DNA from 3 places in the Bacillus sp. N5-665 genome. Region 3 is predicted to be linked to each of the others. Evidence: riboswitches for the same ligand, from Rfam matches in the RefSeq annotation. Region 3 holds a riboswitch; each other region holds the start of a gene.
What was found. A riboswitch is a leader RNA that binds a small molecule or an ion and turns the genes downstream of it on or off. The one in region 3 is predicted to bind thiamine pyrophosphate.
Positions count from the first base shown of each region.

Region 1 (2,281 bases), 2.7 Mb from region 3:
CCTTCAATCATCACTTGCACATCATGTTTCCAAGCAATCTTCGTTAATTCACCAAGTGTTTCAAGCTCAGAAAACTGTGCTTCGTCATTTGCATCTGCAATCGAACCTGGACGTAATCCATCTCCAAGAGAGAACGAAACATCATACTGCTTCATAATTTCACATATCTCTTCAAAATGAGTGTATAAGAAGTTTTCTTTATGATGGAATAAACACCACTGTGCCATAATTGAACCACCACGTGAAACGATACCTGTCGTACGCTTTGCAGTAATCGGAATGTAACGAAGTAATACGCCCGCGTGAATCGTAAAGTAATCAACACCTTGCTCAGCTTGCTCAATTAACGTATCACGATACACTTCCCACGTTAAATCTTCTGCAATTCCGTTTACTTTTTCCAGCGCTTGATAGATCGGTACAGTCCCAACTGGTACAGGCGCGTTACGAATAATCCACTCACGCGTCGTATGAATATTTTTACCTGTAGATAAATCCATAATCGTATCTGCGCCCCAGCGCGTTGCCCACGTCATCTTCTCTACTTCTTCTGCAATAGAAGAAGATACAGCAGAGTTTCCGATATTTGCATTGACCTTTACGTGAAAGTTACGGCCGATAATCATCGGTTCTGCTTCCGGATGGTTAATATTCGCTGGTAAAATGGCACGACCTTCCGCGATTTCCTTACGAACAAACTCAGGCTCTACTCCTTCACGAATCGCAACATATTCCATCTCAGACGTAATGATACCATTACGTGCATAATGCATTTGCGTAACATTTGCACCATGCCTTGCTCTAAGCGGCTGGCGATCCATTTGCGGGAAAACAGGCGTATGTTTCGAAGCCACTTTCACACCGTCATCCTCTGGTTTTACTTCGCGCCCTTCGTATGCTTCTACATCTCCGCGCTCCAGGATCCAAGAGTGGCGCGGCGCCTGCAACCCCTTTTCCAGTTCCACTTTATACGCAGGATCTGTATAAGGACCGCTCGTATCATATACACGAATTGGCGGATTCGGAATACCGTTCGTTTCGCTTTGTTCAATCTCGCGCATCGGCACTTTCATACCCGTGCGTGGTCCATCCACATACACTTTCTTACTTCCTGGTAAACTCGATTTCAATTCAATTTGCTCAGCTGAAACAGACTGTTTCATAACCTTTGTTGCCCCCCTGTACGTGACAAGGACGAGATATGGCCAGCGTATGCCAAAATAAAAAGAGCCAGGTCCATAAAAAAATAAGGACCTGGCTCATAAAGACATCATTATGTAAAGCCGTTAACTTCCCTACGCTGGTACGAGCCAGATCAGGTCCAAAGGGTTAAGAAGTTCACACGCTTCTCTCTCAGCCTACGCATACGTTAGGCACCCCTAGTTTATCACTGATTTAATTTTCAATACTTTCTCATCATACACGATAATCTGAAAAATGCAAAGTTTATTTCTTTTGTTATTTATGGAATCATCCACGTTAAATAATATGCCTGTACATACGTCATAATACCAACAATAATTACGAAGAATAAACTATGCTTCACTGTAAATCGGAATAAATCTGATTCTTTTCCAGCAAGTCCAACTGCCGCACAAGCAATCGCAATCGATTGCGGAGAAATCATCTTTCCTGTTACACCGCCCGTTGTATTTGCTGCAACGAGAAGTACTTCAGATACACCGACTTGCTGCGCTGTAATCGCTTGTAAATTCGAGAACAGTGCATTCGCTGACGTATCGGATCCTGTTAAAAATACACCGATCCAGCCTAGGAATGGTGAGAAGAACGGGAATAGTCCGCCAGTTCCTGCAAGTGCTAATGCTAATGTAGAAGATAGACCAGAATAGTTTGCGATAAACGCGAATCCTAATACGAATCCGATAGATAGAATTGGCATCTTAAGTTCATGTAACGTTTCTTTAAATGTTACTACTGCATCTTTTGCACTCATTTTCAAAATAAAGATAGAAATGATACAAGCAATTAAAATTGCTGTTCCCGTCGCTGATAAAATATCTAATTTCAAGATTGCTTCATAAGGCGTCGGTTTATTTACAATTGGTTCTGCTTTCATTACTAAATTGTGTAAGCCTGGAACATCAAACTTAAACACAAGGCTTTCCAAAGCACCGCCTGGAGCAAATAACGCTTTAAAGAAACTTTGGCTCCAAATGACTACCATCACAGTTAAAATAATGAATGGAGACCATGCTTTTACTACTTTTCCTACCGTTAGTTTCGGCATAGATATCGCCGTTGCTGCTACTTCACTATTTGC
Region 1 covers NZ_CP093325.1:279,462-281,742, reverse strand. The annotation lists gene thiC (phosphomethylpyrimidine synthase ThiC) at 1-1,163, opposite strand, end outside; TPP riboswitch at 1,276-1,391, opposite strand; gene lldP (L-lactate permease) at 1,463-2,281, opposite strand, start outside.
Region 1: it holds a riboswitch for thiamine pyrophosphate, as region 3 does, so the genes downstream of both, thiC (phosphomethylpyrimidine synthase ThiC) here and tenA (thiaminase II) in region 3, are expected to answer to the same signal.

Region 2 (2,281 bases), 2.2 Mb from region 3:
TAACCGAACTTTTTATTTGCATCACGTTGTAATTCAGTTAAATCGTAAAGACCAGGAGAGAATGACTTCTTCTGTTTTTTATCAATTTCCACAACAGTAGCATTATGTTTATCTAAACCTTTTACAATACCATCAATTTTTTCTTTATTAAAACTGCGGCTATTACCATTTGCATCTTGCCAAGTTAGTTTTAACTGATTCGTTGTTTGTGCTTCGATGCCGTAGTAAGTTTGAGCTTTGAAGTTCTTTATTTCATCTTCACGATTAGCGATCATAGCGACAGTAGGTGTTTGCACGCGGCCGCAATTCAGCTGGGCATTAAAGCGAGTAGTTAATGCTCGAGTCGCATTAAGGCCGATATACCAGTCAGCCTCTGAACGTGCAACTGCTGAAGCGTATAAATTGTCATATGCTTTACCTGGTTTTAAATTTGCAAAACCATCTTTAATTGCTTTATCAGTAACAGATGAAATCCATAAACGCTTAATAGGCTTCTGTATTTTAACTTTATCGATAATCCAACGTGCGACTAATTCGCCTTCACGTCCAGCATCTGTCGCTACAATAATTTCATTTACATCTTTTCTAAGTAGCTGACTTTTTACAGCATTAAATTGTTTCCCAGTTTGTTTAATAACTGTTAATTTCAAACGCTCAGGTAGCATCGGTAAATCTTCTAAATTCCACTTTTTATATTTCACATCATAGCTTTCTGGATCTGCTAATGTAACAAGGTGACCTAAAGCCCAAGTTACAATATATTTACTACCTTCAAGGTAGCCGTTTCCCTTTTTATCGCACTTCAGTACGCGAGCGATATCACGTGCAACAGAAGGCTTTTCAGCGATTATAACGCTTTTTGACATATTAAAAACATCCTTTCAAATTTCCATACGTTAACTATAGCATACATCTTCTTGAGATTCAGTTTCGCTCCATGTTTGATCGGTTTTTTGTGGAGTGAACAAAATCTGTTTGAAATCAAATGATAGCGACAGAACATAATATGCAATATGATGAGACTATGAAAAATAGATCCTTATTTATTATGCTTATTGTTTTATCAGTTTCTTCTATAATTAAATAGAAAAGTAAAGAACTTGTTATTTTAGTAGAATAAGAGTAGACTTTGAAGTAGATGAATACTAAACACATGGGAGTTTGTGGATGCAAACTGAGAGTATGACTAATCCGTCATTGACCATTTGAACCTGTTGGATAATGCCAGCGTAGGGAGAGTGTAAAAGCACATGTTCAGGCACTTTGCGTACGCGCAAAGTGCCCTTTTGTGTATCTCCCATCACAATAGTTAGGGGATGAGAAGGATGAATATGAAAGAAATTAGTAAAGTAGTGGATTTGGTGAGAGAATCTAATCCGCTCGTTCATAATATTACAAATGTTGTTGTAACAAACTTTACAGCTAACGGTTTGTTAGCGTTAGGGGCATCGCCTGTAATGGCGTATGCAAAAGAAGAAGTAGCAGAAATGGCTAGCATTGCTGGAGCGTTAGTATTAAATATGGGGACACTTCGTCCTGAAGAAGTAGAAGCGATGTTACTTGCGGGTAAATCAGCAAATGTGAACAATGTACCAGTACTGTTTGATCCAGTTGGTGCAGGAGCAACATCGTATCGAACAGAAGTTGCGAGACATATTCCGGCTGAAATTGATTTAGCGATTATTCGCGGAAATGCAGCTGAAATAGCAAACGTTATTAATGAGAGCTGGGAAATTAAAGGGGTAGACGCCGGTGCTGGAAATGGCAATGTCGTAAGTATTGCAAGGCAGGCAGCGGATGAATTAAATACAGTAGCGGTGATTACTGGAAAAGAAGATGTTGTTACAGATGGAGAGCGAGCGATTCTTATTCGAAATGGTCACTCTATTTTAACGAAGGTTACGGGAACTGGTTGTTTACTAACTTCTGTAATAGGAGCATTTGTAGCAGTAGAAAAGGATTATGTAAAGGCAGCAGTAGCGGCATTAACGTTTTATGGTGTAGCTGCGGAACTGGCAGCTGTTAAGACAGTGGAAAAGGGACCTGGTAGTTTCCAAATTGAATTTTTAAATCAGTTAGCAAATACAACTTCAGATGATATTGAGAAGTATGGGAAGATTGAGCTTATATAGTAAGGAGGGGAACTAGATGTCGCGTATTACAAAGGCTGAAATGTCTAGATTATTATCAGTATATTTTATTATGGGAAGTAACAATTGTGCGAAGGAGCCACTACAAGTATTGAGAGATGCACTTGAAGGCGGTATAACAATTTTTCAAT
Region 2 covers NZ_CP093325.1:5,112,448-5,114,728, reverse strand. The annotation lists gene topB (DNA topoisomerase III) at 1-866, opposite strand, end outside; TPP riboswitch at 1,144-1,253, shown strand; gene thiM (hydroxyethylthiazole kinase) at 1,326-2,132, shown strand; gene thiE (thiamine phosphate synthase) at 2,149-2,281, shown strand, end outside.
Region 2: it holds a riboswitch for thiamine pyrophosphate, as region 3 does, so the genes downstream of both, thiM (hydroxyethylthiazole kinase) here and tenA (thiaminase II) in region 3, are expected to answer to the same signal.

Region 3 (2,281 bases):
CACAGCGACCGCCACAACCACCACAGCGACCACAACCGCCACAGCGACGAGCATCATCTTCAATATAGTAATATGGATATTGGTTTTGCTGGTCCCAATACACAATATTTCCAGATTGGTAATCATTAAGGCTTAACGCTTGTAGTTCTTGTTGAAACTTATTCATTTTCATGACCTCCGTTTATAAACTTCAACCTTTTCAATGCTTTCCTATATTTCTGTTCGTTAAATCTAAGTAGAAATAGCGCTATAAACTAAGTTCAATACGTACCCCTACAAAATATGACCTATCACTAGATAATGCACCTTGTTCATATACCTATTTTTAGGTTATTTTTCCATAGGCTCATTTTTATAAATTGAAAAAAGACGCACTTAGATTGATGCGTCTTTTTGCGATACTTCTTTTATGAAATCATATACATAGGTATTATCCATACCTATGTATAGCAATACCCCTACTCATTATCCAATGACATCTTCTACTTCTGTATTCACTGGCCACTTTTCTAAAGTATAAGCCATTTTCCAAAATGAATATTCATATTGACTGCTAATAATGAAATGCTGTTTCATTCGCTTACGGTCAGACTCTGTTACGTTTTCAGCGATAGTATCTAATCTTGTAATTTGCTCTTCAACTAGCGTACGGAACCAATCAGATCCATAAGCAGAAATCCATTCGTTATAAATTGGCTCTTCTGGCTGATACTCTTTTAAACGCTCACCAATTTCATAATACAACCAATAGCAAGGTAAAATTGCTGCAATGATATCGCCTAAATGTCCTTCATACGCAGCACGATACATATGTGAAGTATAAGCGTATGCAGTTGGAGCAGGGATAAAATTATCTTTTTCTTCTTGTGTTATCCCAAGTTTCTCCGCAAAATTCTCATGTAAAGATAATTCCGCCTCGTATGTATTTTGAGCATGGTGTGCCATACGAGCTGTTGTTTCTAATTCCAGTGCTTTTGCAGCTCCTAAAGTTTGTACTCTAGCAAAGTGACTCAAATAATATGAATCTTGAAGCACATAATAGCGAAAACTAGCTAAATCTAAAGTTCCTTCACCAAGTTGTTTTACAAAAGGGTGATGAAAACTAGCTTCCCAAATTGAATCTACTTCTTGACGTAATGATTGTGAAAATTTCATTTAAATCCCTCCAATAAAGTATAAAATTTAAGTATTTACCCACAGTTATTAAATCTGTAAAATAAAAAAACTTTCTTTACAAACGTAAAGAAAGTGAAAGTGACAGTATTTATTCATAAAATAGTAATGTCTTCCCACTTCCCTACGCTAGTATTAACCAGATCAGGTACTAAGAGTCTCAAATTCTCGTTTGATCTCAGCCTATAATAGGCCCCCCTAGTGGATAAATATTTAATTTTCGTATTGTATTCATCATAACATACTTCATGTTACTGTCAAAAACATTCATGATACTGCTACTTAAAACCCTTCTTCTTTTCTTACTTTTAATGAAGTTTCAATAATCATATCTAATAGTTTACTATAATGAATACCAGCTGCATCTGCACTTTTCGGTAGTAAACTTGCTTGTGTCATCCCTGGTAATGTATTAACCTCCATTACATATGGAATTCCGTCCTTTACCATCATATCCACCCTTGCATAAACGCTGCATTTCAATGCTTTATAACAAGCCAGTGACGCTTTGTTTACACGTTCCTTCAATTCAGCTGGAAGCTCGATAACTTCTTCAATTGTACTAACATCATCATATTTTGCATTGTAATCAAAGAACTCAGCTGCATGTCGGATTGAAATAATAGGTAACTGTTTTCCATCAAAAATTGAACATGTAATCTCATCACCTTTTATATACTTCTCTATTACTACTTCAGAATCCCATTCAAACACAGTTTCCAGCATTGAAATTAATTCATCTTTATCATATACAATCTTTACCCCAACACTTGATCCACCAGAGTTTGGTTTTACCACTAACGGAAATCCTAACTTATCTAATTCATCAAGATTTAGATCCGCCATTTTTGTAAGTTCAATCCAATCGGGTGTTTCTATACCTTCATAGCGTAAAATCTTTTTCGAAATATTTTTGTCCATACACATACCGCTAGATAACATATTGCTCCCGCTATAAGGAATACCTAAACTTTCAAGCGTGCCTTGAACCGTCCCATCTTCTCCGTATTTTCCGTGTAATGCGAGCAGCGCAAAATCAATGTCTTTCGCTTTTTCGATTAAATCTATTTTTTCATTTAACGTAATTGGTACGATTTCATATTTATTT
Region 3 covers NZ_CP093325.1:2,945,173-2,947,453, forward strand. The annotation lists gene MNO09_RS17820 (heterocycloanthracin/sonorensin family bacteriocin) at 1-172, opposite strand, end outside; gene tenA (thiaminase II) at 466-1,155, opposite strand; TPP riboswitch at 1,278-1,383, opposite strand; gene ddlB (D-alanine--D-alanine ligase) at 1,456-2,281, opposite strand, start outside.